2 regions of the Pelomonas nitida genome follow, and region 2 is predicted to be linked to the other one. Evidence: predicted binding sites of a transcription regulator. Region 2 holds the regulator's gene; the other holds the start of a gene.
The links. The regulator LexA, encoded in region 2, represses DNA repair genes until DNA is damaged. The targets are predictions, from matches to a motif close to ACTGTATNNNNATACAGT.

Region 1: the regulator LexA is predicted to act here: its motif matches at 2,254-2,271, upstream of ACG00X_RS23135 (putative DNA modification/repair radical SAM protein).

What each region holds. Positions count from the first base shown of each region.
Region 1 is NZ_JBIGIA010000029.1:8,089-22,938, forward strand. It holds gene lplT (lysophospholipid transporter LplT) at 1-10, opposite strand, end outside; gene ACG00X_RS23130 (catalase) at 72-2,153, opposite strand; gene ACG00X_RS23135 (putative DNA modification/repair radical SAM protein) at 2,278-3,528, shown strand; gene ACG00X_RS23140 (TIGR03915 family putative DNA repair protein) at 3,542-4,309, shown strand; gene ACG00X_RS23145 (ATP-binding protein) at 4,353-5,822, opposite strand; gene ACG00X_RS23150 (glucosamine kinase nucleotide-binding domain-containing protein) at 6,019-6,900, shown strand; gene ACG00X_RS23155 (GntR family transcriptional regulator) at 7,006-7,734, shown strand; gene nagA (N-acetylglucosamine-6-phosphate deacetylase) at 7,967-9,091, shown strand; gene ACG00X_RS23165 (SIS domain-containing protein) at 9,072-10,106, shown strand; gene nagZ (beta-N-acetylhexosaminidase) at 10,109-11,581, shown strand; gene ACG00X_RS23175 (MFS transporter) at 11,581-12,930, shown strand; gene ACG00X_RS23180 (glycoside hydrolase family 16 protein) at 12,927-13,772, shown strand; gene ACG00X_RS23185 (glycoside hydrolase family 18 protein) at 13,769-14,850, shown strand, end outside.
Region 2 is NZ_JBIGIA010000006.1:168,242-183,091, reverse strand. It holds gene ACG00X_RS09820 (UDP-galactopyranose/dTDP-fucopyranose mutase family protein) at 1-157, opposite strand, end outside; gene ACG00X_RS09815 (glycosyltransferase) at 172-864, opposite strand; gene ACG00X_RS09810 (TolC family protein) at 884-2,221, opposite strand; gene ACG00X_RS09805 (HlyD family type I secretion periplasmic adaptor subunit) at 2,333-3,541, opposite strand; gene ACG00X_RS09800 (type I secretion system permease/ATPase) at 3,545-5,908, opposite strand; gene ACG00X_RS09795 (O-linked N-acetylglucosamine transferase, SPINDLY family protein) at 5,933-7,789, opposite strand; gene ACG00X_RS09790 (DUF1993 domain-containing protein) at 7,920-8,429, opposite strand; gene ACG00X_RS09785 (D-2-hydroxyacid dehydrogenase family protein) at 8,576-9,583, shown strand; gene ACG00X_RS09780 (chromate transporter) at 9,580-10,128, shown strand; gene ACG00X_RS09775 (chromate transporter) at 10,125-10,664, shown strand; gene ACG00X_RS09770 (DUF1304 domain-containing protein) at 10,685-11,047, opposite strand; gene ACG00X_RS09765 (MarR family winged helix-turn-helix transcriptional regulator) at 11,216-11,692, shown strand; gene ACG00X_RS09760 (organic hydroperoxide resistance protein) at 11,747-12,181, shown strand; gene ACG00X_RS09755 (asparaginase) at 12,182-13,099, opposite strand; gene lexA (transcriptional repressor LexA) at 13,184-13,855, shown strand; gene ACG00X_RS09745 (hypothetical protein) at 13,947-14,792, opposite strand.

The DNA of each region.
Region 1 (14,850 bases), on a different contig from region 2:
TGGCATGCACGGGCGCCGCACTGTGGCGGCACTGCGTGAAATGCGGATGACGACGCGCCGCTCAGCGCCATTCAGGGCAGCGGATGAATGCGCTCCTCGCGGTCCCATTGCCGCGTGGCGGCGGCCGCCACGAAAGCCTGCGCCTTGGCATCGAGCGCGCAGACGCCGTCATCCGCCACCAGGTGCAGTGCCTCCACGAGCAGCAGGCCGCCGTCGTCGTGGCCGATGGCCTTCAGGTGGGCATAGGCCTGGCGCACGAAGGTGGCGGCGGTGTCGTCCTGCGCGAGCTGCTGCGCGGCGGCGGGCGACAGCACCAGCGCGATGGCGTCGAACGCCGCCGCCGGGCTGCCGGCGAGGCGGGCGTCGGCGGGCTGATGCGTGCCGTCGCTCAACGTGGCGCCGCCGATCCTGGGTGCCAGCTTCATGACCTTGGCGCCGGCCTTGCGCAAGGCCTTGTCGACGGCGGCCAGGCGCTTGGCATCGGAGTCGTCGCTGAAGAGGACGGCCACGCAGCGGTCCTGCAGCGAGGGCGGCGTCTTGTCGATCAGGCCCAGCGCCGGTGAGGGCGGCAAGTCCTGCACGGGCATGGCGGGGCGGGCGGCCGGGGGCAGGGCGGGCAGGCCCAGCCCGGTGGCGACGCGCCGGGCGAGGTCGGCGTCGACCACGCGCAGGTGGCCCACCAAGCGCTCGCGCACGGCGGGCGTCTCCACCTTGCTCAACTCGAACACCAGCGCGCTGGCGATGTGGGCCTGCTCCAACGCGTTCTGGCTGTGGATGAACTGGCGGGCCTGGCTGTAATGGTCGGCGAAGCTCTCCGGCCGCACGCGGCCCTTGGCGTCGGGCTCGCCCGGCGCCGCCACGCTCTGAAAGCCACGCGGCGCTTCGTACGGGGCGTCGGCCTGCAGGCTGCTCGGCTCATAGGCCACGCGGCCGGTGGGCACGCGGGTCTGCATGTGGCCGTCGCGCGTCTGCGTGTGGAACGGGCACTTGGGGGCGTTGATGGGCAGCTGGTCGAAGTTGGGCGTGCCCAGGCGCGACAGCTGCGTGTCGAGATAGCTGAACAGCCGGCCCTGCAGCAGCGGGTCGTTGGAGAAGTCGATGCCGGGCGGCAGGTTGGCGGGGCAGTAGGCCACCTGCTCGTTCTCGGCGAAGTGGTTGGCCGGGTTGCGGTTCAGCGTCATGCGGCCGATGACCTGCAGCGGCACCAGCTCCTCGGGGATGAGCTTGGTGGGGTCGAGATGGTCGAACGGGAAGGCCTCAGCTTCCTTCTCGGTGAACAGCTGCACGGCCAGGTCCCAGGCGGGGAAGCGCCCGTCGTCGATCGCCGTCCAGAGGTCGCGGCGGTGCGCGTCGGGGTCGGCGCCGGCCAGTTGCACGGCCTCGTCCCACAGCGTGCTCTGCAGCCCCAGTACCGGGCGCCAGTGGAACTTGACGAAGGTGGCGCGGCCTTTGGCGTCCAGCAGCCGGAAGCTGTGGATGCCAAAGCCCTCCATGAAGCGCAGCGATCGCGGCAGCGTGCGGTCGCTCATGGCCCACATCACCATGTGCAGGCTCTCGGGCATCAGCGAGATGAAGTCCCAGAACGTGTCGTGCGCCGACGCCGCCTGCGGGAAGCCGCGATCGGGCTCCATCTTCACGGCGTGGATGAGGTCCGGGAACTTCATCGCGTCCTGGATGAAGAACACCGGGATGTTGTTGCCCACCAGGTCCCAGTTGCCTTCGGGCGTGTAGAACTTGACGGCGAAGCCGCGCACGTCGCGCGGGGTGTCCACGGAGCCGGCGCCGCCGGCCACCGTCGAGAAGCGCGTGAACACGGGCGTCTTCACGCCCACCTCGGTCAGCACCTTGGCGGTTGTGTACTTGGCCAGCGACGTGTGCAGCTCGAACACGCCGTGGGCGGCCGAGCCGCGCGCATGCACGATGCGCTCGGGGATGCGCTCATGGTCGAAGTGGGTGATCTTCTCGCGCAGGATGAAGTCTTCGAGCAGCGTCGGCCCGCGCGCGCCGGCCTTCAGCGAGGTCTGGTTGTTGGTGACCGGCACGCCCTGGTTGGTCGTCAGCGGCGGGTGGCTGCCGGCGGCAAGCTGGTGCGGCTCGCCGCCGGTGCCGGTGGTGGCCCGCGGCGCGCGGGTGGTGGGGGGATGCTTGGGCATGGAGGCTCCTGGCTCGGCAGATGGCGTTGGACTCTAGAAAGCCGGGCCCTCGCAGGGTGTAGGACGGTGAGCCGGATACACCTTGGGTTATCTCGGTAGTGCTGTATGCAATTACAGTATTTGCATGGAAGTTCAGGACAAGCTGGCCATCCTGGCCGACGCCGCCAAATACGACGCCTCCTGCGCCAGCAGCGGCACCGAGAAGCGCCATTCGCGAGACGGGCGCAGCCTGGGCTCCACCAGCAACGGCATCTGCCATGCCTACACGCCCGATGGCCGCTGCGTGTCGCTGCTGAAGGTGCTGCTGACCAACTGGTGCGTCTACGACTGCCTGTACTGCATCAACCGCAAGAGCAGCGACGTGCGGCGCGCGCGCTTCGCCATCGACGAGGTGGTGCAGCTGACGCTCTCGTTCTACCGGCGCAACGTCATCGAGGGGCTGTTCCTGTCCAGCGGCATCATCCGCACGCCCGACTACACGATGGAGCAGGTCATCGAGGTGGCGCGGCGCCTGCGGGAGGATGAGCACTTCAAGGGCTACCTGCACCTCAAGACCATTCCCGACGCCTCGCCCGAGCTGGTGGAGCGCGCGGGCCGCTACGCGGACCGGCTGTCCATCAACGTCGAACTGCCCAGTGCGCAGGCGCTGCAGGCGCTGGCGCCGGAGAAGGACGCCGGCGGCATCGAGCGCACGATGTCGCGCATCCACCTGCGCCTGCAGGCGGCGCGCGACGCCAAGCGCGAGGCGCAGGCGGTGCGGGCGCTGCCGGGCGCCCCGGCCGCCGCGGCGCGCCCGGCTCGCTTTGCGCCGGCCGGCCAGAGCACGCAGCTCATCGTCGGCGCCGATGCGTCAGACGACCGCGCCGTGCTGCAGCTCTCCAGCCGGCTCTACACGGGGCAGGGGCTGCGCCGCGTCTACTACTCGGCCTACAGCCCCATCCCGCATGCCAGTGCTGCGCTGCCCGCGCAGGCCGCGCCGCTGCTGCGCGAGCATCGGCTCTACCAGGCCGACTGGTTGCTGCGCTTCTACGGCTTTCAGGCCGAGGAGATCGTCACCGAGGCGGGTTTCCTGTCGCTGCAGCACGACCCCAAGCTGGCCTGGGCGCTGGCCCATCCGGCGCAGTTCCCGCTCGACGTCGACCGCGCGCCGCGCGAGCAGCTGCTGCGCGTGCCCGGCCTGGGCGTGAGTTCCGTGGACAAACTGGTGGCCGCCCGGCGGCACCGCCGCCTGCGCCGCGCCGACCTGCTGGCGCTGGGCCCGCTGGCGCGCAAGGCGCTGCCGTTCGTCGTGGCCGTCGACCACCGGCCGCACCCGGCCGACCTGCAGGCCTTGTCGCGGCCGGCCGCACGGCCGCAGCAGGCGGCGCTGTTCTGATGAGGCCGCGCACATGAAGTTGCCCTTGCGCTACCCGGCGGACTGGGATGGTTTCGCCGCGCTGCTGCCGGCGCTGCTGGCCGGGAGTGATGCCGGCTGGACGCACGACGTCGGCGCGCAGGCCGGGCTGTTCGCCGAGGGGCCGGCGCCGGCCCCCGCAGGCGCCACCGCCTGGCAGCCGCCGGCCGGCTGGGACGCGCTCGGGCGCGCCGTCGCCATGCATGCCGACGACAGCCGCTATGCGCGGCTGCTGGCGTTCGCCCGCCGCCTGCAGCGCGAACCCGGCCTGTGGGGCGACGTGCTGGACGCCGACCGCCGCCACCTGCAGTCCATGGCCCGCCAGGTCAGCCGCGAGATCCACAAGATGCATGCGTTCGTGCGCTTTCGCGAGGTGGCCGACGAGCACGCGGCGGGCGGCGTGCGCCACGTGGCCTGGTTCGAGCCCGTGCATCACGTGCTGCGCGCGGCGGCGCCGTTCTTCGTCGACCGCTTTGCGCAGCACCCGTGGGCCATCCTGACGCCGCTGGGATGCCTGCACTGGGACGGGCAGCGCCTGGCCGGTGCCGGCCCGGCGCGGCGTGACGAGGCACCCGCGGCGGACGCCGGCGAAGCGCTCTGGCTCACCTACTACCGCAGCATCTTCAACCCCGCGCGGCTCAAGGTGGCGGCGATGAAGAAGGAGATGCCCGTGCGCTACTGGGCGCAGATGCCGGAGACGCAGCTCATCAGCGAACTCATCCACGACGCGCCTCGCCGGGAAGGCCGCATGCGCGATGTCTGACCGTGGCCGGCGCAGGCGTCGCCGTCCCTGCGGGCGAAGGGCCTCAAGTCCTGTCGAACAGCAGCGCCAGCTGGCTGGCCATCAGCAGCTCCTGGCGTGTCCAGGCACGGGTGGCGCGGGCGTCCACCAGCCATAACGCGCCGGCCAGCTGAGGGCCGTCGTACAGCGGCACCTCGATGCGGGCCTGGGCCGCGCCGGGCAGGCCGGCCAGCTCGGCGTGGCAGGGGTGCAGGGCCGCGTCCGGCAGTGCCAGCGGCGCGCCGTGGCGGGTCAGCAGGTCCAGGTAGCGGGGCTGCTGCTCGGTGCTGAGGCCGCCGGGCCCCAGCGGCCAGCGGATGACGCTGTCCAGCCCCAGGATGCGCGCGCTCGCCGCCTTCAGCTCGGCCAGCGCCTCGGTGGGCAGCAGCGTGGCCAGGCGCTGGCGCTGGCTGCTCAGGTGCAGCAGCAGCTCCTCGGGCGTGAGCGGTGCGCCGGCATCCCCGGTGGGCGGCGCGGCCAGCGTGGTGCGGGCGGGCAGGCTCAGCCGCTCGATCTCGGACTGCAGCGCCAGGTGTTGCCACAGGTGGTCGAGCGCGCCGGCGGCGTCGCCCTCGGCCTGCAGCAACTGGGCGAGTTGCCGGTGGGCCTGGCGGGCCTGCGCGCGGGCCTGGATGCGCTGGGCCAGCGCCAGCCCGTGGCGGGTGGATCGCACGGCGCCGGCGTTGTCGCCCCGGGCCAGCGCGATCTCGGTCCAGGTGCGGCTGGCGGCGGCCTCCAGCCAGGGGTAGCCCTGGCGGGCGGCGATGTCCAGTGCCAGCCGGCAGTCGGCCACGGCCCAGTCCATGCGCTGGCGGGCCAGCGCGGCGCGCGCCAGGTGCCAGTGCGCCTCGGCCTCGAACACGCGGTGCCCGCCGCGCCGCGCGGCCGCCAGGCCGTGGCTGAAGTGGCGCTCGGCCGCGGGCAGGTCGCCGGTCTCGAAGCTGCCGACGCCGATGTTCAGCGCGAGCTTGGCCGAGAGGTAGCTGTCGTCGCCGTCTTTGGCGGAGGCCGCGAGATGCTCGGCCGCGTCGCGCATCTGGCGCAGTCCGCGGGCCCAGTCGGCCTGTGCGTAATGGATCTGGCCGAGCCCGATGCGCGCCGCGATGGCGGTCGGCAGGTGGCCGCTGACCTCGGCGAGGTCCAGCGCGCGTGACCATTGCTCGCTGGCGAGCTGGTACTCACCTTGCTGGTAGGCGATGCGGCCCAGCGCCTCGCAGACGCGCGCGGCCTGCACCGGGAAATGCCCGGCGGCGGCGAGCGCGCCGGCCTGCTCCAGCGCCGGCAGCAGCTCCTGCGCGCGGCCGCGCGGCTCCAGCAGGCCGAAGCGGGCGTAGAGCGCATCGACGCCGGTGGTCGTGTCGCCGGCGGCCAGGGCGTTGGCGCTCAGGCGGGCCAGCAGCCGGTCGGCGAGCGCGGGGTGCCGCCCGCCCACGCGGGCCAGGCGGCCAAGCAACTCGGCCAGCGCGTCACTGGCGGTCGAAGGCGGGGTGTGCAAGACGGAGGACCCTGGTTGGTTTCTCACTGGTATTCTTGTTCATTCGAGAGCCGTCCAACCCGCCCTGCGCCGTCGATGCGCGCCTGCCGGGAGGTTGTAGACCAGTTTAAAACCAATTGACGACCCCGATCGTTGGTATTAGAGTGGTATCGACCAATTGCCGTCGACCATGCTGCCTGCTCTCCATCCTTCCCTGGTGACCTCCCACGACTCCGGCCGCGCCCCGCGCTGGTGGGTGGGCGTGGACGGCGGCGGCACCAGCACCCGGGCCGTCGTGGCGGATGCCGACGGGCGCGTGCTGGGGCGCGGCGAGGCCGGGGCGTCGGCGCTGAACCAGGGTGTCGAGCAGGCCTGGCGGCACATCGGCGAGGCCGTCGCGCACGCCGGCGTGCCCGGGCTGGACCTGCGGGATTGTGCGCTGGGCCTGGGCCTGTCGGGCACAGGCGTGCCGGCGCAGCTGCAGGCTTTCGTTGCCGCCGAACCTGGTGTCGCGCGTTTCGCGCTGATCACCGACGGGCTGGCCGGCCTGCTGGGCGCCCACGGCGGCCGGCCGGGCGCGCTGCTCATCTCGGGCACGGGCTCCGTGGCCGAGGCGCTGCTGGAAGACGGCACGCGCCGCATGACCGGCGGCTGGGGCTGGCAGATCGGCGACGAGGGCAGCGGCGCCTGGCTGGGCCAGCAGGCGATGAAGATCGCCCAGGCCGCCTTCGACGGCCGTGCGCCGCGCGGCGCGCTGGCTGACAGCGTTTACGTCGCCGCCGGCGCCAGCCGCGAAGCGCTGCTGGCCTTCTGCGCCCAGGCCGGGCAGGGCGGCTACGCCAGCCTGGCTCGGCTGGTGTTCGAGCATGAGCACGACGACGCGGCCGCCGCCGCGCTGCTCGATGCCGCCGCGCAGGCGCTCGACGTGCTGGCGGCGGCCCTGCACCCCAGCTTGCCGCTGGCGCTGGCCGGCAGCGTTGCCTTGCGCCTGGCGCCGCGCCTGAGCCCCGCGCTGCAGGCGCGCCGTGTCGAGCCGCAGGGCGACGCCACGGCCGGTGCGCTCTGGCTGATCCGGCAACGCGGGAACCCGCGCGCATGAGCGCTGTCTTCACAGGACGCCGCCCGGCTTCGTGCCGCGCCGCGCCCCGCCGGCCCGCCACCCCATGGGCGGCCGGTGACTCCATGGATGGGACCAGGGGCTGACATGTCCGCTGTCTTCGATTTCAAGCCCGACCCCGCAGCGGCGTCGCCGCTCTACATGCAGCTCGCGCAAAGCCTGGCACAGGCCATCCGCGACGGCATCTTCCATGCCGACGAGGCGCTGCCGTCCGAGCGCGTGCTGGCCGACCAGCTGGCGCTGTCGCGCGTCACGGCGCGCAAGGCCATCGACCGGCTCGTGGAGCAGGGGCTCATCATCCGCAAGCGCGGTTCGGGCAACTACATCGCGCCCAAGCTCGAACAGCCGCTGACGCGCCTGACCAGCTTCTCGGAGGAACTGCACCAGCGCGGCTTCGTGCCGGGCTCGCGCTGGCTGCTGCGCGGCTTCACGCCGGCGGCGCCGGACGAGCAGCTGTCGCTGGAGCTCAAGAGCGGCGAGCGCGTCGCCCGGCTGGAGCGGCTGCGGCTGGCGGACGCGGTCGTCATGGCCTACGAGGTCAGCGTGCTGCCGCAGAGCGTGCTGCCCGACCCGCAGAAGGTCGAGGCTTCGCTCTACTCGCACCTCGGCGACCGCGCACCGGTGCGGGCGCTGCAGCACATCCGCGCGCTGAATGCCGATGCCAAGCTCGCCGGTCTGCTGGAAGTGCCGTTAGGCGCCGCCGTGCTGTTCATCACCCGCGTGGGCTATCTCGCGTCGGGCCAGGCGGTGGAGCTGACGCACTCCTACTGCCGCAGCGACTATTACGACTTCGTCGCTGAGATGCGCCGGGAATGATGGCGCCCCTCGTCCAACGACTGCGTTGGCCGGCCCTGCAGGCCGCGCTTCGGCTTGCGCCTTCGCCCTTCGCCAGGCACGTCGCGCCCACTGGGCGCGACGTGCCCGGGCTCAGCCCCCGCGGGGACGGCGATGCTTGCCGGGTCGACCGGCAAGCGCATCGCCATGGCGGGCCGGCTTGGGAGCGGCCCGGCGCTCGGCCCGCAGAAGTCACGATGTGGTGGCGAGGCTGATGCAACTCGAAGGCGATATCGTCACGCCGCAGGGCTTGGTACGCGGCCATCTGGACATCGCCGCCGGTCGCATCGCGGCGGTGGGCGGCTCGCCCATTGACGCCGCGCGTGCCGGCGAGGGTGGCCGCGCCGTGCTGTTGCCCGGCTTCATCGACACCCATGTGCACGGCGGCGGGGGCCGCGACACGATGGAGGCCGGCGACGCCATCGAGACCATCGCGCGCCGTCATGTGCGCCACGGCACGACCGCCTTCCTTGCGACGACGATGACCGCGCCGCTCGATGACATCGAAGCCGCGCTGAAGGCGCTGGGCCCCGTCTGCCGCGAGCGTGGCGCGCAGTCGGCCCGCGTGCTGGGTGTGCACCTCGAAGGGCCTTACATCAACCCCGAGCGCCTCGGCGCGCAGCCGGCACACGCGATTCCTGCGACGCTGGCCGAGGTCATGCGGCTCAATGAATTCGCGCCCATCAAGGTGTTGACGCTGGCGCCCGAGATGCCCGGCCATCTCGCGCTGATCGGCCCGCTGCGCGACGCGGGCATCCGTGTGCAGCTGGGCCACAGTGCCGGCAGCTTCGACGACGGCGTGGCCGCGTTGAACGCCGGTGCGGCCGGCTTCACCCATCTCTTCAATGCCATGACGGGCCTGCACCACCGCGAGCCCGGCATGGTGGGCGCGGCGCTGGCGCATGGCCGGCATGCCGAACTCATTCCCGATCTGTTGCATGTGCACCCCGGCGCGATCCGCGTGGCGCTGCGCTGCATCCCGGGCCTGTTCTGCGTGACCGACTCGACGGCCGCCGCCGGCATGCCCGACGGCGAATACCGGCTGGGCGAGCACCGCGTGCAGAAGTGCCTGGGCGGCGTGCGCCTGGCCGACGGCACGCTGGCCGGCAGCGCGCTGACGATGGACCAGGCGTTGCGCAATCTCGTGCAGGTGCTGGGCCTGGACCTGGCGGACGCTGCGCACCGCGTGTCCACGGCGGCGGCGCAATACCTGGGGCTCAGCGACCGCGGGCGCCTCGCGCCGGGCGCGTGGGCCGATGTGGTGGTCATGGATGCCCAGCTTCAGCTGCGGCGCGTGTTTGTGGAAGGTGAGGAGATCGATGTCGTCGCTGATGCTTGAGGAGGCGCTGGGTGCGCCCGAAGCGGTGGCCCGCCAGTTGGCGGCCGACTCGCTGAGTTACGCCCGCCTGGGCCAGGCGCTGCAGGAGCAGCCGCCGGCGGGCGTGCTGACCATCGCGCGCGGCAGCTCCGACCACGCGGCCCATTACCTCGCCTACCTCGTCATGGCGCGGCTGGGCCGGCTGGTCACGTCGCTGCCGATGTCGCTCATCACGCTCTACCAGAGCCGTATCCACAGCGAAGGCCTGCTGTCGCTGGCCTTCTCGCAGTCCGGCCAGAGCCCCGACCTGATCGCGCCGACGCGGTTCTTCCGCGAGAGCGGTGCGCGCACGGTGGCCTTCGTCAACGCCAGCGGCTCGCCGCTCGCGGCCGCGGCCGAGCATGTGTTCGAGCTGCACGCCGGCCCTGAGAAAAGCGTCGCAGCGACCAAGAGCTACATCGCGCAGCTCGTTGCCGGCGCTCGCGTCGTGGCCGCATGGCAGCAGGACGACGCGCTGCAGGCTGCGCTGAACGTGCTGCCCGCCGCGCTGGAGCAGGCCGGCCGGCTGGACTGGCGCGCCGCGCTGCCGGTGCTGCAGCATGCGGAGCGCCTGTTCGTGCTGGGCCGCGGCACGGGGCTGGCCGTCGCGATGGAAGCGGCGCTGAAGCTGAAGGAGACCTGCGGCATCCAGGCCGAGGCCTTCTCCGGCGCCGAGGTCAAGCACGGCCCGATGGCGCTGGTGCGCGACGGCTACCCGCTGCTCGTCTTCGCGCCGCGCGGCCCGGCGCAGGCCGGCCTGCTGGCCATCGCCGAGGAAATGAGCGCCCGCGGCGGCCGCGTGCTGCTGGCCGCGCCGCTGGGAACGCCGTGTGCGGCGGGCGTGCAGATGCTGCCGCTGGTGACCACCGGCAACGAGGACCTGGACCCCATTGCCCTCGTGCAGAGCTTCTATCCGATGGTCGAGGCGCTGGCGCGTGCGCGCGGCTTCAACCCCGACGTTCCTCCCAACCTCGCCAAGGTCACGAAGACGCACTGATCATGAACATGTTTGATCCTGGCCGTCTCGTGATGGTCGACATTCCCGGCAAGTCACTGGACGCAGAGACCGCCGCCTTCCTGCGCGCGCAGAAGATCCGTTCGGTCTGCCTGTTCCGCAAGAACATCGGCAGCGAGACCGAGGTGCGCGCACTGATGCGCGACCTCATCGACGTGCTGGGGCCCGAGGCGCTGATCGGCATCGACCAGGAGGGCGGCGCCGTCGTGCGCGTGACCTTCCTGCCGCAGCCGCCATCCGCGATGGCGCTGGGCGCCGGTGGCGACGCCGATCGCGCCGAGGCCGTCGGCGCGGCCGTGGCGCGCGGGTTGAAGTCGCTGGGCATCAACTGGAACTTCGCGCCGGTGCTGGACGTCAACAACAACCCGGCCAACCCCGTCATCGGCGAGCGCAGCTTCTCCAACGACCCGGCCGAGGTGACCCGCCTGGCGGCCGCGTGGATGCGCGGCTCGCTGCGCGAGGGCGTGGCCTGCTGCGTGAAGCACTTCCCCGGCCATGGCGATACGCATGTGGACTCGCACCACGCGCTGCCGACGGTCGACAAGACGCGCGCCGAGCTCGACGCGCTGGAACTGGCGCCGTTCAAGGCACTGGCCGGCCAGGCCCCGGCCATGATGACGGCCCACATCGTCTACCCGCAGATCGACCCGGACCGACCCGCCACGCTGTCGCCGCAGGTGCTGGGCGGCATCCTGCGCCGCGACTGGGGATATGACGGCGTCGTCATCACCGACGCGCTGATGATGAAGGCCGTGGCCGAACGCTTCGGTTACGCGCGCTCCGCCGTCATGGCCATCGCGGCCGGCGCCGACATGGTGCTGGCGCAGGGCTCGCCGGCCGAGCAGCTCGTGGCCATCAACGCACTGCGCGACGCGTTCGCGAATGGCCAGCTGACCCAGGCGCAGGGCGACGCCGCCAATGCGCGGCTGGACCGCCTGGCCGCCGCTTACCCGGCGTGCTTTGCCGACGACACGGCTGCTCGCGCGGCCGACCATGCGCTCGTGGCCGAGGCCTGGGCCGCCGGCCTGACGGCACTGCGCGGCGCAACGCCGCCGGCACTAAAGGCGCCCATCCGCGTCATCGTGCAGGGCGACGTGCCGACCGACATGGTGTCGGAGGCCGGCCCCACCGGCCGCCAGGCGGTCGCGCTGTTCGAGGCGTTCACCGACGCGCAGATCCAGATGGTCGACGACATCGCGCAGCTGGACTGGCGGCAGGTGCCGCAGGACGGCCGCGTCAACGTGCTCGTCTCCACGCGACGCGCCCGTTACGGCCAGGCCGCAGCCACGTGGCGACCCGACCTGCACCTGGCGCTGTGGAACCCCTACCAGGCGCTGGACGTGGCCGGCCCGACGGTGCTGACCTGGGGCTTCGCGCCGGGCGCGCTCGCGGGTTTGAAAGCCTGGCTGGAAGGCAAGACGCAAGCGACCGGCCGCGCGCCGCAAGGACTGCAGTGATGGAACGCAACACCGACCCGGGCCGGGCGCCGGGCCAAGGCCACGCAGTGGCCCCCGAGGTGCTCGGCGGGCGACGCGCGCCAGCGACGCCGATGCGCTGGATTCCCACCCTGTACTTCGTGCAGGGCATGCAGTTCTTCGTCGTCATGCTCATCGCGGGCCTGATGTTCAAGAACCTCGGCGTGGCCAACGACCAGATCGCGCGCTGGACGGCCGTGCTGGGCCTGGCCTGGGCGTTCAAGCCGCTGTGGAGCCCGTTCCTGGAGCTGGCGCGCAGCAAGAAGCTCATCGTCATCGCGGCGCAGTACGTCGGCGCTGCGGGCCTGGGCTTCATGGCGCTGGCGCTGCACATCCCGCATTGGTTCGGCGCGGCCATCGTCGTGCTGTTCCTGATCGCCTACGCGTCGGCCACGCACGACATCGCCTGCGACGGCCTCTACATGGCCTCCCTCGACAGCAAGCGCCAGGCCGCCTATGCGGGCTGGCAGGGCGCCTTCTTCAACGGCGCGCGCTTCTTCATCACCGGCGTGGTGCTGAAGCTGGCAGGTTATCTGGAGGGGCAGATCGGCGTGTTCAACGCCTGGTCCAGCGTCTTCGTGCTGCTGGCCGTGCTCGTTGCGCTGCTGGCCAGCTACAACGCGCGCTTCCTGCCAGGCACGCTGACGACCGAGCACAGCGACATGACCGCGTCCGGCGTGGCGGGCATGCTGAAGGACGTCGTCCAGGACTTCGTCAAGAAGCCCGGCATCTGGCTGGCGGTGCTCTTCATCGTGCTGTTCCGCCTCGCCGAAGGTCAGGTGCAGACCATCGGCCCGCTGTTCCTGCTGGAAGCGCGCGACAAGGGCGGCCTGGGCCTGACGACCGGCCAGGTGGCCGACGTCTACGGCTGGGTGGGTACCGGCGCGTTTCTCGTCGGCTCGGTGCTGGGGGGGTATCTCACCAGCGCGCTGGGCCTGAAGCGCGCGATGCCGCTGCTGCTCATCGCGATGATGGTGCCCAACGGCACGTTCTACTACCTCGCCACGGCGCTGCCGCAGGACATGCTGCACATCGGCGCGGCCGTCGGCATCGAGATGCTGGGCTACGGCTTCGGTTTCGTCGGCATGATCCTCTACATCATGCAGGCCGTGGCCCCCGGCCGCTACCAGACGGCCCACTATGCGCTGGGTTCCGGCGTCATGCAGCTGGGCTTCATCTTCGCCAAGTTCATCAGCGGCGACATTCAGGTCTCGGTCGGCTACCAGCACTTCTTCGCGTGGACGATAGGCTGCGGCGTGCTGCCGCTGCTGTTGCTGCTGTGGGTGCCGATGCCGCGCGCGGCCAAGCCCGCCGAAGCGGTGCCCGCATGAAGGCCGGCCTGCTGGCCCTGCTGGTCGCCACAGCTCCGGCCTTCGCGGCCGGCGAGTTCTTCGACGACTTCGCGCAGCGGGACGTCGACGCACTGCGCGCCAGCGGCTGGGTCGTGCGCGACGGCACAGGCCACCCTGGCCTGGCTGGGTCGCGTTTCTCGCCGAGCCAGCTCAGCCTCGACGCCGGCCTGCTGACGCTCAAGCTGACGACCGACGGCACCAACGCCAACACGACGCTGGCGCAGCTGTGCGGGCCGCGCAAGTTCCTCGTCGGCACGACGACGGCGCGCGTGCGGCTGCGCGACACGCCGGGCTCGCGCGACCCCATCATCCAGAGCTTCTTCCTGGCCAGCCCGCTGAAGCACGACTACGACCCCGATTTCAGCGAGGTCGACTTCGAATACCTGCCGCACGGCGGTTGGGGCGAGCCCGAGACGCGTCTGTACGGCGTCAGCTGGCACACGGTGCGCATCGACCCCTGGCAGTCGTTCAACCAGGCCTCCATCCTGCAAGGTTCGTTCGACGGCTGGCAGCTGCTGACCGTGCAGGTCGAGGCCACGCGAACGCGGCATTACGTCAACGGCCGGCTGATCGGCGAGCACACCGGCCGCAACGTGCCCAACCAGCCGATGGCGATCAGCTTCAACCACTGGATCTCGGCCGGCTCGATCGTCGGTGCACCGCGTGACTACACGTTCGACGTGGACTGGGTGCTGCACGAGGCCGGCCGCACGCTGGTGCCGGCCGCCATGCAGGCGCGCGCTGCGGCGCTGAAGCAGCAGCGCGTCAGCCGGCGCGACAACATGCCCGACCTGGGCCTCATCAGCGAGTGCAACCTATGAAGCAGACCTGGCTTGCTGCGCTGGCGCTGGCCGCGCTGTCCGTGGTGGCGTCGTCGGCCGGCGCGGCGCCGCCCGCGCGGCCCGTGGTGGGCGCCTATGTGCTGGCCGAGCGCGGTGTGGGCGTCGTCGAGCAACTGCCGGCCGGCCGTGTGTCGCACCTGTTGTATGCCTTCTTGCTGATCTGCGGCGACGGGCAGCGGCCCCAGGAGGACGAGGCCTGTGCCGGCCGCCCGCCGTTCAGCATCGCGCCGCATGCGGACCAGGACACCTTCTCCGCGGCGTTCCAGCGGCTCAAGGCGCGCGATCCGCAGGTGCAGGTGCTGGCCTCGGTGGGCGGCTGGGGTGGGTCCGACCCCTTCTTCCACCTGGCCGCCACGGCCGAGGGCCGCCTCGCCTTCACCCGCGCGGCGATGGCGTGGCTGCGCGCCCACCCCGGCTTCGACGGCCTGGACATCGACTGGGAACATCCCGGCTCCAACGGCGCCGCCAACGGTGTGGCGCTGGGTGGCCCGCAGGATGGCGAGCATTTCGTGCTGCTGATGCAGGACCTGCGTGTGGCGCTGGACGCGCTGGGCCGCGAGCTGAACCGGACGTTCGCGCTGACAGTGGCCGTCAACACGACGCGCGAGCAGTTCGCGCGCATGCCCACGGCCATGGGCCGCGCGGCCCGCGCGCTGGACCTCGTCTTCATGATGACCTACGACTTCGCCGGCCCCTGGACGAAGACCGTCGGCCACCACACGCCGCTGCGCAGCGCGAAGGCGGGTGACGACCGCAGCCTGGAGGCGGCCGTGGCCAACTTGCGTGCCGAGGGCGTGCCCGCCGGCAAGCTGGTGGCCGGCGTGGCGATGTACGCGCGCGGCTTCGACGGCGTTGCGCCGGACGGCCATTACGAGCGGCCCTATCCCAGCGCCGATGGTTCCATCGCGTTCAAGGACCTGGGCTCGCTGGGCCTCAAGCCGCGCTTCGACAAGGCCTCGCTATCGTGGGCGCTGGTCGGCCCGGGCCGGTTCGTCGGCTACGACGACCCACGTGCGGTACGCGCGAAGGTGGCGTTCGCGAAGCGGGCCGGGCTGGC
Region 2 (14,850 bases):
CGCCGGTCTCGCCGTCGCGCTCGGTGTGGCAGTTGCCCGCCACATGGCTGCGGCGGTCGAACAGCTGCACGCGATGGCCGGCCTCGGCCAGCAGGCGTGCGATGACCGCGCAGGACAGGCCCGCGCCGGCCATGCCGATGTTCAAGGTCTGCTTCATCGACTGACTCTCCGTCATTCCGTCGGCTGCTCGGCCCAGGCAAAGCGCATCTTGCCGACCGAGCCCTTGTGGCCCAGCGTCAGGATCTTGTGGTGGATCAGGGCCTGGTTGCGGGACGTGTCGCGGTTGAGCGTCTCGGTGCGAAAGCCGAGCTGCGTGAACACGATGTCGACCAGCAGCACCTCGGGGCCGACATGGTGCCGCCACATGTGATGGAAATGGACGTCCTCGTAGCCATAGTGCCCGGCGAAATCCTCGTCCAGCCCGCCCGCCTTGAAGAAGCCCCGGCGCGTCATCAACAGCGTGTTGATGTGCGAGGCCACCTCCTTGCCTTCTTCGACACGGCGGAAGTTGTAGAGCGTGTCGGGCTTGAGCTTGTCCAGCGACGCCACCAGCATCTCCAGCCCGCGCTCGTCGATCATGTTGTCCAGGTCGAAGAACAGCAGCCAGTCGGCCCGGGCCATCACGGCGCCAAGGTTCTTGCAGCCCGGCATGTTCCAGTCGATGTCGTCCAACACACGGAACAGCCGCAGGTTCAGGCCATCGCGCGTGATCTGCACCGGCGGGTCGGAGAAGTCGTCCACGCAGATGAACTCGAGCTGGGCCGCGAGCGCGGGCGACAGCGACTTCCAGAACTCGACATGGCGGGCCATGCCTTCGGGCTGGTTGTAGACGTGGGTGATGAGGGAGAGCTTGGGCAGCAGCATGCGCGAAGTGTCCGCAGAATCAACGCAACGGCACCATGACGCCGCGGCCCAGCGACCACATCAGGGCAATCACCTGTTCCGCGTCGAAGAGCGTGTTCACGTGGGCCACCCGCATGGCGTAGTAGTCGCCCTCGGCCGACATGACGTCGAACAGCGATCGACGGCCCAGCTGCTGCCACTGCTCCAGCGTGGATGCCCGCACCCGCTCGCTGTTGCGCAAAAGGTCCGCGATGCGCCGTGAGCGATCGAGTGCGCTCGTGGCCATCTCGTGCAGTTCGCGCGCCCGAAAGCGCTTGGACTCGATGAGGTCGTCGCGCTGGAACTCGGCGGCCTGCGTGCGGCGCAGCGCCGAGGTGACCGTCGCGTCCGCGCCAGGGATGTAGATCGGCAGGTTCACGTTGACGCCCGCGCCCCAGTCGGTCTGCTTGCCCACCCCGCGGATGGTGTTGCCCGTGACCGAGACGCTGACGCTGGGGCGTTGCCCGGCCACGATGGATTCGGTGTAGCTGCGCTGTGCGCGCGCCTGCGCGTCGGCGGCGGCGACGTCCGGCCCTCTCGCCACGTCGTCCATGATGTCCTCCAGCTTGGGCAGCTCTGCCAGCACATTGCTCATGCCGACGATGGGCGGCAGCTGCTCGCCGGCCAGCCGGCGCAGGCGAACTTCGGTCTGGCGCAGCGAGGTGGCCGACTGCTCCAGCGACAGGTCCGCCTGCTGCAGGCTTTTCTGCGCCTGCACGAGTTCGCTGCTGCGGCCGCGGTCCTGCTTGGTGATCATCTCGAGCGCGTCCACCAGGCAGGCCATGCGCCGCACGTACTGCGAGTAGATCTGGCTCTGCAGCTGGTAGCGGCTGCGGTCCATGGCCAGCGTGACCACCTGCACCGAGAGTTGCTCCTCGGCGTTGGCCTTGCCCTGCCGGGCCGACTCCAGCAGCTGGCTGCGCCATTCCGTCAGCTTGGTGATGCGCCCCGAGTCGTACAGCGGCGCCGTGATGGAGAAGCCGGCATGCGACTGCTGGCCCTCGACCTTGGGGCCGAGTTCCGGCGTCACCGAGACGCGGGAGGTGCCGAGCCCGACCGACAGGGTCGGCATGCGCTGCGCCCGCGCTTCTTCGAGGTCGGCTTCGGCTGCCAGCTTCAGCAGGTGCGCCGCGCCGATCTGCTTGCTGCGGCCCAGCACCTGGCTGACGAGCAGCTGCAGCTGGCTGCGCGGGTCGGACGGCTCGGCGGACGGTGCCGCCGCGCTGGCCGTGCTGGCCGCGCGAGCCGTCTCTTCGTTGCAGCGCAGTTGCGCGAGGGCCGGGCGGCTGCAAAGCGCCAGAACGGCCAGCAAGGCAATGGAGGATTGGCGTACGAACATCATGGCAAGCCCGGGCAAAGTCGCTCGACGGTCTCATGGACCACACCCGTACTTCAACACGGTCGACCGGCAGCGGCTCGCCGAAACAGCGCGGGCAATGCCCATCAGATCTCAGCGCTCGCGCAAGGCCTCGCGTGATTTCAGCATCGGCCGCAGCAGATAGCTCAGCACCGAGCGCTCGCCCGTACGGATCTCCACGCTGGCCGTCATGCCGGGAATCACCGGCAGCGGCTTGCCCTTGTGCATGAGGTTGTTGCGGTCGGCCGCAACCACGGCCCGGTAGTAAGCGCCCTGGGCGCCGCGCTCCGTGTCGCCCAGGGCATCCGGGCTGATGTACTCGATCTTGCCTTCCAGCCCGCCCATCACGTTGAAGTCGTAGCCGTTGAGCTTGACGATGGCCGGCTGGCCCAGCTGCACGAAGCCGATGTCGCTGGGCTTGACCCGCGCCTCGACCAGCACGCGTGGCCCGGTCGGCACGATATCCATCAGCGGCGACCCGCCGGGCACCACGCCGCCCAGCGTGTTCATCTTGATCGACTTGACGAGGCCTCGCACCGGCGACTTCAGCTCGGTGTGCTTGATGGTGTCGGCGCGCACCACCAGCTGTTCGTCGAGCTGGGCGAGCTCCGTCTGCGCCCGCGACAGCTCGGCGCTGGCATCCTGGCGGAACCGGCTGATGCGCTCCGTGCGCTGCGCCTGCAGCTCGTTGACCTGGCGGGTCAGCCGCATCACCTCCACGTCGGACATCAACCCCTTCTCGGCCATGCCCCGTGCCAGCCGCAGCTCCTTGTGGACCAGCTCGATGCTGCGCCCGGTGCTGGCCGAGCCTTCCTCGACCACGCGGCGCCGCGCCTCGAACACCTCGGTCTCGGCTGCCACCACGCGCTCGCTGTCCTTGACCTCGGGCGGGAAGGCCAACGGCCGCCCGAAGGCTTCCGCCTGCAGACGCGCCACCTGCGCCAGCAGCGCCAGGCGCTTGGCCTGGCTCTCGTTCTGCGCCGCCGTGGCGCGGGTCGGGTCCAGGCGGGCCAGCGGCTGGCCGGCCTCCACCTCCTGCCCCTCGCGCACGAGCAGCTCGCTCAGGATGCCGCTCTCCAGGCTGGCAATGACCTGCTCGCGCCCATCCGGAATGACGCGTCCTTCGCTGCGGGTGATTTCGTCCACACGCGCCAGGGCCGCCCAGGCGATGCCGGCCACCACCACGGCCAGCAGCAGGTACAGGGCCCAGACCGCGCGCGGCAGCGGCTCATCCAGCAGCGCGGCGTGCGCTGGCGACACCAACAGTCGCTCCTGGCGATCCATCCCGGACGAGACGCTCATCGATCAGACCGAGGCCGAGCGCTGCACCGGCTGCGCCGCGGGGTGCATGTGCAGGTTGGCACCCTCGCCCGCCGGCGCGGGCTGGGCCGCCGGGCGCACGCCCGACAGCGCCGCCAGCACCTGGTCGCGCGGGCCGTCCAGCACCAGGCGCCCACCATCGACGACGACAACCCGCTGCACCAGCTCCAGCACCGCCGGCCGGTGGGTCACGACGACAAAGGTGCAGTCGGTCGCGGCGTCACGCAGCTGCCGCAGGAAGGCAATCTCCGACTGCGCATCCATCGAGCTGGTCGGCTCGTCCATCAACAAGATTTGCGGCCGGCCCACCAGCGCACGCGCCAGCGCCACCAGCTGCCGCTGGCCGCCCGACAGCATGCCGCCCATCTCGCCGACGGGCAGATCCCAGCCCATCGGGTGGCCGGCCACCACACGGTCCAGCCCGGTGAGGCGCGCCACCTCCACCAGCCGCTGCGAATCCAGCGGCCGGCCCATCAGCACGTTGTCGCGCAGCGTGCCGTTGAACAGCCGCGGCTCCTGCGACACGAAACCAATGCGCGAGCGGTACTCGGCCGGGTCGATCTGCCGCAGGTCGATCCCTTCGAGCTCCACCATGCCCTCGGTCGGCTGGTACAGGCCGGCCAGCAGGCGCAGGATGGTGGACTTGCCGCTGCCGATGCGGCCCAGCATCGCCACCCGCTCGCCGGCGCCGATGCGCAGCGACACGCCCTTCAACACCTTCGGCGCCTGCGCTTCCGTGGCCGGGTAGGCGAAGCCCACGTCGTTCAGGGCCATGCGCCCGGTGATCTGCGCCAGCGGGACGTAGTTGCGGCCGGCTTCGCGCTCGGTGGGCGCGGTCATCATCTGGTTCAGCGACACCATCGCCGCACGGGCACCCTGGTAGCGCGTGGCCAGCCCCACCACGCTGCTCAGCGGCATGGTGGCGCGGCCGGCGAACATCACCGCGCCCAGCAGCGCACCGGCGGTGATCTGGCCGTCCTGGATCAGGTACACGCCCCACACCAGCATGATCAGGTTGATCAGCTGCTGCACGGTCATGGTCAGGTTCATCGTCCAGCTGCTCATCGTGCGTGCGCGCAGGCCGGAGTCGGCCGCCACCGCCATGCTGTGCTCGTAGCGGTGCAGGAAGCGCCCTTCGGCGCCGGAGGACTTGAGGTCCTCCAGCCCCTCGATGGCTTCAACCAGCGTGCCGTGCAGGTCGGCGGATTCACGCATGTTCGTGCGCATGGCGCGCCGCAGCCGCCCCTGCAGCAGCAGGTTGAAGCCCACCACCAGCGGAATGGCGATGACCAGCACCCAGCCGAGCGGGCCGCCGATGACGAAGGTCATCGCGACGAAGATCAGGATGAACGGCAGATCGCTCAGCGCCGACATCGTGGCGGACGTGAAGAAGTCGCGCACCATCTCGATCTGCGCCAGGTAGTGCGCATAGGCGCCGGCCGACGGCGGCCGGTGCTCCATGCGCACGCCCAGCGCCTGGCGGAACAGCTTGGCACCGACGATCAGGTCCGTCTTGCGGCCGGCCAGGTCGATCAGGTGGGCGCGCAACTGCCGCGCGAACAGGTCGAAAAGCAGCGCTGCGGCGGCACCCACGGCGAGCGTCCACAGCGTCACCGTCGCCTGGTGCGGAATGACCTTGTCGTAGATGACCGACGTGACCAGCCCCGACACCAGCATCAGCACATTGCTGAGCAGCGCCGCCACCATGGCCGCGCGGTAGTAGGGCACGAAGCGCTTGAGCGCACTCCAGAGCCAGTGCGAGTCACCCAGTACCCCCTGGCCAGACTCGGCGGCGGCCTCGCGGCGCGACGCATCGGTGCCGAGCACCGGCGACGCCACCAGCAGGAAGCCGCTGAACTCCGGCTCCAGTTCGGCCGTCGTGGCCGGCACGGCGGCCGCCTCCGGCCCGGGGAACACCACCTCGTAGCGGCAACTGCCCGCCGCGACGGTGGTCGGGTCGTCCAGCCGGCGCACCAGCACGCAGGCATCGCCGCCATTGAGCAGCAGCACGGCCGGCAGCAGCAGGCCGTTGATCTCGTCGATGCCCTTGCGCAGCAGGCCGGCGTTGTAGCCCGCCTCGCGCATCAGGCGCACGGCGTCCGGCGGCGTCAGCACGCCTTCGGCGGGGAAGCCGGCGCGCAGCGAGGCCGTCGAGCGCGGGCGGCCGTGGTGGCCCGTCAGCCACGACAGGCTCTGCAGCAGCGGGTCGCCGATGCCCTGTTGCGACAGGTCATCCAGGCTTTCGGCGACCGGGTCCGGCGCCGGCGGCGGCTCACCGTTGGCCGCCAGGCGCAACCCCGGGCGCCCACCGGCGGGGGCGTCGAAGAAGGTGTCGTGGCGCTGGGGCATGCGGGGCGGGCGTCAGCGTGAGGCTCAGCGCTCGGCGCGGGCCTTCAGGGCCAGGCGCTCGAACTCGGCCTCAAGATCGCACACCATGGCCGGAATATCAAACAGCGGCGACTGGCGGCCGAACTCGCGCAGGTAGCGCTTGTACGACGCGGCGCGTGCCGGCTGCAGGCCGATCTGCACCGCCCTCGCCTCGTATTCCTCGATGCTGGTGGTGATGAGGTCGGGCAAGCCCACGGCCGTCAGCAGGCTGCCGGCCATGCGCGAGATGTAGCTGCGGCCCGAGCGCGTCAGCAGCGGCGTGCCCATCCACAGGCAATCGCTGGCGGTCGTGCCGGCGTTGTACGGGAAGGTGTCGAGGAACAGGTCGGCCACGGCGAAGCGCGCGAGGTAGTCGGCGGGCAAGGCGCGCGGCGCGAACACGAGGCGCGCCGGGTCGACCCCCTCCTGCGCCGCCACGCGGCTCAGGTTGGCCTTGGCGAAGTCGTTGTCCGCCAGCAGCCACAGCACGCTGCCCGGCACCTGGCGCAGCACACGCATCCACGTGCGCCAGACCGGCTCGCTCATCTTGTGGTTGTTGTTGAACGCGCAGTAGACGAAGCCCGACTCCGGCAGCCCGGCCTCGGCCCGGCTCGGCGGCACCGACGCCTCGCGCTTGCGGTCGCTGACCTGGTAGCAATGCGGCAGATAGATGGGCCGCTCGGTGTGATAGGGCAGCGACTGCGGCGGCATGACGTAGCGGTCGGCGATGATCCAGTCCACGCCAGGTAGCGCCGAGGTGGCCGGCAGGCCCAGGTAGCTGACCTGGATGGGCGCCGGCCGGTGGGCCAGGATGCCGGGACGCGCGCCGTTGGTGAGCCCCTGCAGATCCACCAGCACATCGATGCCGGCCTCCGCGATGCGCTGCGCCGCCTCGGCGTCGCTGAGCGCATGCAGCGATGTGTAGTGGTCCATCGCGGCACGCAGGCGCGCCTGCAGGGGCGTGCCGTCCTGCTTGCTCCAGCAGAAGGCATGCACCTCGAAGCGGCTGCGGTCGTGCAGTTCGTACAGCTCGGCCGTCAGCAGGCCGACGGCATGCATGCACAGGTCGCCGGACAGATAACCGACCTTGATGCGCCCCTCGCGCTGGCGCCCCTGGTGCAGCGCCGGCGCCTTGATCTTGGGCACCTTCTCGTACACGAAGCGCTGGGCCGACATGAGCTGCAGCGCGGGGTCGTCCGTCTCGTCCAGCATGGCCAGCAAGGACGTGCTGGTCAGCAGGTGGTTGTGGGTGACGTCACCAAAGGTCTCGTACACCGGCCAGGCGCATTGCTTCTGCCGCAGATGCACATAGTGCTGCGCGACATCGCTCTGGCGCGGGTCCAGCAGCAGCGACCGGCGCATCAGCGCCTCAGCCTGGTCGTAGCGGCGCAGCACTTCCAGCAGCCGGGCCGCGTTGTTCAGCGCATGCAGGTGCAAGGTGCGCACATCGGTGCCCACGCCCTGCGGCGACCCGTCTTCATACACCTCGCGCCACAGCGCGAGCGCCTCCTCCGAGCGCCCCTGGTGCTCCAGCTGGTGCCCGAGGTTGAGCTTGGCCTGGGCGAAGTTCGGCACGGCTGCCAGCGCGAGGCGGTAGACCCGCTCGGCCTCGCCGTGCTGGCGCAACTCACCCAGCACCGCGCCCCAGTTGAAGCAGGCGACATGCCGGAACGGCGTGTCGGTGTGCTCGACCCAGGTCTTGTAGAGCAGCGCCGCCGCCCCCAGCGCGCCCGCCGCCTGCAGGCGCGACGCGGCCTCCATCAGCTGGGGCAATGGCCACTGCCCGCCCCGGGCCTGCAGCAGCCACTGCTCGACGAGGGCGAGTCCTTGGGTCTCCGCGGCGGTAGGAGGTGTCATATCCATGGGGGAGGTTGATCTGATGGGATCTCCCCCAATTGTCCGGAGTTCGCCGGATCAACGCGACTGGAATTGGCGCCGGATTGCGTAGCTTTTCCCACCCGGGGCGAGTCCCGGGGCTCGCCCGCCCGCCGCGTCAGCCGCCGAGGTAGTCCAACTTGCCCAGCGGCACGCCGGCGTGGCGCAGCAGCGCGTACGTGGTCGTCGCATGGAAATAGAAGTTGGGCAACGCGAAATGCTGCAGATAGCTCAGCCCGTCGAACTTCAGCGGGTCGCCGACGCGGCGCGGGATGGTGATCTCGCGGCTCTCGCTGCCCGCAAACGCTGCGGCGGGCACCGACAGCACGAAATCGCGCGTCTTGCGGATGCGCTCGGCCAGGTCGTCCAGCGTCGCTTCGTCGTCCTTGTAGCTGGGCACGTCCTGGCCAGCCAATCGCGCGACGCAGCCCTTGGCGGCATCGCTGGCGATCTGGATCTGCTTGGTGAACGGCAGCATGTCGGGCGCCAGGCGCAGCGTCAGGTAGACGTCGGTCGAGAAGTTCTTGGCCGTGGCATGGGCCTTAGCGGCCTCCAGCCAGGTGAGCATGTTGCCCAGCATCTTGGCCAGGGCGGGCGCACTGGCCGAATGCATAGAAATCGTGGTCATGGGTTCGTTCCGTTGAGGGGAAAACAATCGTAGCCAGCCTGGCGGGAGGCTGCTGGCACCACAGGCACAATGCCCCACGATGTGACGCCCTTGCCTGCGGCGCCCACCGCCTGTGCGGCTCCGGGCGGCCCGCACAGGCCCCGACCATGAATGTGATCATCCTCGATGACTACCAAGACGCCGTTCGCAAGCTGCGCTGCGCGTCCAAGCTGGAGCCACTGAACGCCAAGGTGTTCACCAACACGGTCAAAGGCATCGGTCAGCTGTCCGTGCGCCTGCGGGACGCCGAGGTGCTCGTGCTGATCCGCGAACGCACCGCCTTCCCCCGTCAACTGCTGGAAAAACTCCCCCGGCTCCGGCTCATCTCGCAGACCGGGCGCGTGGGCAGCCACATCGACGTGGACGCCTGCACGCGACTGGGCATCGCCGTCGCCGAAGGCGGGGGCAACCCGGTGGCGCCGGCCGAACTGACCTGGGCGCTGATCATGGCCTCGATGCGCCGGCTGCCACAGTACATCGGCAACCTCAAGCATGGCGCCTGGCAGCAGGCGGGGCTCAAGGCGGCGTCCATGCCCGCCAATTTCGGCGTGGGCATGGTGCTGCGCGGCAAGACGCTGGGCATCTGGGGCTACGGCAAGATCGGCCAGCTCGTGGCCGGCTACGGCCGCGCGTTCGGCATGGACGTGCTGGTCTGGGGCAGCGAGGCTTCGCGGCAGCGCGCCCTGGCGGACGGTTATCGCGCGGCGCACAGCCGCGAGGCCTTCTTCGGCGAGGCCGACGTCGTGTCGGTGCACCTGCGCCTGTGCGACGCGACCCGCGGCATCGTCACGCCCGAAGACCTTGCGCAGATGAAGCCGACGGCGCTGTTCGTCAACACCTCGCGCGCCGAGCTGGTGACCGAGGGCGCGCTCGTCTCGGCACTCAACCGCGGCCGCCCGGGCATGGCCGCCATCGATGTCTTCGAGAGCGAGCCCATCCTGCAAGGCCACCCCCTGCTGCGGCTGGAAAACGCCGTCTGCACGCCGCACATCGGCTATGTCGAGCAGGACAGCTACGAGCTGTATTTCGACGCCGCGTTCGACAACGTGCTGAACTTCCTGAAGTCCCAGCCCACGCACATCATCAACCCCGAGGCGCTGAAGGTCCACCGGTGAACCGCCCGGCCAGTCTCACCGCACTGTTCCTGGCCTTCTCGCGCCTGGCGCTGCAGGGCTTTGGCGGCGTGCTGGCCGTGGCGCAGCGCGAGCTCGTGGAGCGTCTGGGCTGGATGACCCGCGAGGAATTCGTGGAGACACTGGCCATCGCCCAGGTGCTGCCGGGCCCCAATGTGGTCAACCTGTCGATGATGGTGGGCGACCGGTTCTTCGGTACGCGCGGCGCCATGGCCGCGCTGGCCGGCATGCTGGCCGCGCCCGCCGTCATCGTGCTGTGCCTGGCGGCGGCCTACGGCCAGCTGCATGCGCACCCGGTGGCGGCCAACGCGCTGCGCGGCATGGGCGCGGTGGCCAGCGGCCTGGTGCTCGCCACAGGCTTCAAGCTGCTGCCGGCACTCAACAAGAGCCCACTCGGGAAGCCGGCAGCCTTCGGCCTGGCGCTGGCGGCCTTGGTGCTGATCGGCGTGCTGCGTTGGCCGCTGATCGGCGTGCTGGCACTCGTGGGCGGCGCCGGCATGGCGCTGGCCTGGTGGCGCATGAAATGAACACCGCCGCCTGCGCAGGCCTGTTCCTGCACTTCCTGATGCTGTCGCCGATGTCCATCGGCGGCGCGATCACGACGGTACCGGAGATGCACCGCTACCTCGTCGAGCAGACCGGCTGGCTGAGCGACACCGACTTCACGACCTCCATCGCGCTGGCCCAGGCAGCGCCCGGCCCGAACATCTTGTTCGTCGCCGTGCTCGGCTGGAATGTCGCGGGCCTGCCCGGCGCCATCGCGGCCATGGGCGGCATCATGCTGCCGTCGACGCTGCTGACGCTCTCCGCCACGCGCTGGGCACGGGCGAATCGCGAGCACCTGGCGGTGCGGGCGTTCTCGGCCGGCATTATGCCGCTGACGTTGGGCCTCATCATCGCCACCGGCTGGCTGCTCGCGCAGCCCTTCCTGCGCGCCGACGACCATCGGTGGGGCACCGTGGCGCTGATCGCCACCACGGTGCTGCTGACGCTCAAGACGCGACTGGGCCTGGTCTGGATGGTGCTGGGCGGCGGCGTCCTGGGCGTTCTGGGCCTCGTGTAGCCCACCCAGGCGCAAGCGCGTCAGGCCATCAACAGCGCCGCAAGCGCCAGCAACGCCGGCACGCCCTGCACGAACAGGATCTTGCGTGACACCGTCAGCGCGCCATAGACGCCCGCCACGATGACGCAGCCCAGGAAGAACACCAGCCACGGCCGGCCGGCGCTGCCGGCGTCCTGCACGAGGCCCCACAGCAGGCCTGCGGCCAGAAAACCGTTGTAGAGCCCCTGGTTGGCGGCCAGCGTCTTGCTCTGCTCGGCGAAATCGGCCTTGAGCCCGAAGGCCTTGCGGCCCAGCGGCTTGGTCCAGAAGAACATTTCCAGCACCAGGAAATACACGTGCAGCAGCGCCACCAGCGCCGCCAGCACGATGGCCGCGATCAACATCACCCGTCTCCTCGTCATTCAAATGGACGCGCATCCTCGCAGATCGGCCCATGGCCGATGTCGCCACGTCGACACACACGGCGGCGAAGATGCCGACGTGCAGGCACCGCCATCGACCAAAAACCACAATGATTGTGTGCAATTTAATTTGCAACTATATTTTCAGTCATGAACTCCGGCAAGGCCTCCACCCCAGACGACAGCCGCGCGCAATGGCTACAGCTGGACCATCAGCTGTGCTTCGCCCTCTACAGCAGCTCGCTGGCGATGACGAAGCTCTACAAGCCGCTGCTGGCGCCGCTGGGGCTGACCTACCCGCAGTACCTGGTCATGCTGGTGCTGTGGGAGGCCGACGGCCTGAGCGTCGGCCAGATCGGCCAGCGTCTGTCGCTGGACTCGGGCACGCTGACGCCACTGCTCAAGCGGCTGGAGCAGCAAGGCCTGGTCGAGCGCCGCCGCGCCAGCGACGACGAGCGGCGGGTCGACCTGCTGCTCACGCCCGCCGGCCGCGGCCTGCGCACCCAGGCGCTGGACATCCCCGAACAACTGGCCTGCGCCAGCGCCTGCGAGCTGGATGAACTCGTGTCGCTCACGCAGCGTCTGCATGAACTGCGCCAGCAGCTGGCGAAGGCCGCCGGCAGTTGACCGTTGGTTGACCGTTTCCTGTTCCCGTTCCCCAACCCACCCCAAGGAGCCCTCATGGCCATCGAAAAATCCCTCTACACCGCCACCGCCACCGCCACCGGCGGCCGCGCCGGCACTGCCAAGTCGTCCGACGGCGCGCTGGACGTGGTCCTGACCACGCCCAAGCAACTCGGCGGCGACGGCGCCCCCGGCACCAATCCCGAGCAGCTGTTCGCGGCCGGCTATTCGGCTTGCTTCATCGGCGCGCTGAAGGCCGTCGCCGGCCGCCAGAAGCTCAGCCTGCCGGCGGACGTCTCCATCACGTCCGACGTCGGCATCGGCCCTCACGCCAACAAGCCGGGCGCCTTCGGCATCTCGGTCGACATGAAGATCTCCGTGCCGGGCCTGGCCCGCGACGTGGTTGAGCAACTCGTGGCCGCAGCCCACGAGGTCTGCCCCTACTCCAACGCCACGCGCGGCAACGTGGACGTCACGCTGACCATCGTCTGATCAGCGCGCCAGCAAGGCCAGGATCAGCTCGACCCTGGCCTTGACCGGGCTCAACGCGCCGGCCGCCGGCAACAGGCCGGGCAGGTCCATCACCGGCCCGGCATCGCAGCGGGTGCTGCGCACGACGCGCACACCCCGGGCCTGTGCCTCGCGCAGCGCCGCGTCGAGCGACGTGCTCAAGGTGCCATTGCCCGTGCCGGCGGCCACCAAGCCGTCGACGCCTGCATCCAGCAGCGCACGCACCATGCGGCCGTCTGCGCCGGCATGGTTGAACACCATCTCCACCCTCGGCCAGTGCTCGACATCCGTCGCCACCCGCTCCAGGCCCAGGGCCGCGCCGGCGGGCCAGCGCCCCAGAGGGCGCACAACACCCTCCTCCACCCGCGCCACCAGCGCGCCGTCCGACGACTCGAAGGCGTCGACGCGGTAGCTGTGGGTCTTGCGCACCTGCACGGCATCGTGCACCCGCCCCGCGATCGCCACGACGACGCCGGCAGCCCCCGGCGCAGCCGCCACCTGCACGGCGTCGAACAGATTCTGCGGCCCATCGGGCGCGAGCGCCGTGGCCGGCCGCATGGCGGCCGTCAGCACCACCGGCTTGGCCGGCGCCAGCACGCGGTGCAGGAAATAAGCCGTCTCCTCCAGCGTGTCGGTGCCATGCGTGATGACGACACCGGCCACCTCCGGCCGCGCCAGATGCTGGTGCACGGCGCTGGCCAGCCGCTGCCAGGTGGCGAAGTCCATGTCCTTGCTGTCCAGCTGGGCCACTTGATGGGCCTCCAGGCGCTGTGCCGCGAGCGCCGGCACCGCCGCCAGCAGGTCCTCCACCCGGAGCTGTGCGGCCGTGTAGCCCACGCCATCGCTGGCCGTGCGCGCCGTGCCGGCGATGGTGCCGCCGGTGCCCAGAATGACGATCAAACGGTCATGGGTTTGCAATTTGCGAGATTCCTGGACAAAAATACAGTTGCTGGACAAATTGCCAGCCATACGAAAAGGCCGCCTGTGCAAGACCAACCCAAGCTTACCGCCCGCCAGCAGCAGATCTTTGATCTCGTCCGCAACGCGATCGCAAGCACCGGCGCTCCGCCCACCCGCGCCGAAATCGCCGCCGAGCTCGGTTTCAAGTCGGCCAATGCGGCCGAGGAACACCTCCAGGCCCTCGCGCGCAAAGGCATGCTCGAACTGGTGGGCGGCACCTCGCGCGGCATCCGCCTGAAGTCGGACGCGCTCAGCGCCTTGAATCGCGCGCGCCAGATCCAGCTGCCCATCCCTGCCCTCGCCCAGCTGACACTGCCGCTGATCGGCCGCGTCGCCGCCGGCGCGCCCATCCTGGCGCAGGAACACATCGAACAGACCTACGCCGTGGAGCCCAGCCTGTTCGCCAGCCGCCCCGATTACCTGCTCAGGGTCAAGGGCATGAGCATGAAGGACATCGGCATCCTCGACGGCGACCTGCTCGCGGTCCAGTCGGCCAAGGAGGCCCGCAACGGCCAGATCGTCGTGGCCCGCCTGGGCGACGAAGTCACCGTCAAGCGCTTCAAGCGCGGGCCAGCGGGCATTCAGCTGCTGCCCGAGAACGCGGATTTCGAACCCATCCTCATCGACGAGCGCACCGAGCAGTTCGCCATCGAAGGCCTGGCCGTCGGCCTGATTCGCGGCCGAGGCTTCAACTGAACACTCACACAGGCATCGCAAGACGTTTTGAGCAGCGCTTGACGAGCGCCGCAGCGGCCGGCGCTCCGTAGATCGTCGATCCGAGCGCCCTTCAGTCGCCGCCCCCGCCGCAGCCGGAACCACAACTCGACCCGCAGCTCGAACCGCTGCTGGCATCCGAGCTCGCATCGCAGGCGTCGCTGGAGCCCGCATCGCTCCAGTCACCGCCGCCGGTGCTGCCACTGTCACTCCCCTGGCGGCGACGCTCCTCGGCCTTCAGCTCCGCGTCGGTCATCAGCCCCAACGCGACCAGGCCGCCGCCGGCGATACCCGCATGCATGACGACGCTGCCGGCCGGGCGGCCAAAACCGTCGATCTGCTGGTGCGCCAGCGTGCCGCGCCGGTGCTGGTAGGCCCAGCCGGTCGGCACGCCCACCCAGCCATCCAGCGCGAACATCAGCGGCAGGCGTGGCCCGAGCGGGCTGATGCCCTCGCTGCGGCAGGCGCCCACCCAGCTCCGGGCCAGACAAGCCTCCAGCGGCTCACCGAGTGCCTGCGCTTCGCGGTGCTCGACGACCTGGCCAAAACAGCGCTGCTGCCAGTGCGCCAGGCCTGCGGGGTCGGTCTGCAACCAGACATGCCACACCGAATCGGCCGCCTTGCTCGGCAATGCGCAGGGGCCGCTGGCCTGCTGCCGCCGGCAGACATCGAAGAACTGGGCCAGCCCCAGCGAACACCGCAGCCATGCCGCGTCGTCGATCGCCAGGCCAGGAAATTCGTCGGGCGCCAGCCGCGCCCAGGCCGCACGCACCTCCGGCGGGATGCGGCCGGCGGCGACGCTCGCAACGGCGTAGCGCCGGCGCAGCACCCGGGCCCGGCCGGGCTCGGCCCGTCGGGCCCACCAGTGGCGAATGCGTGTGGGAAGGTTGAACGTTGTTGTCGTTGTTGTGTTGTTCATGGCGCCAGTCTTTGACATGCAGATGACACTGCGATGACACCATGAAAAAAGCCCGCCG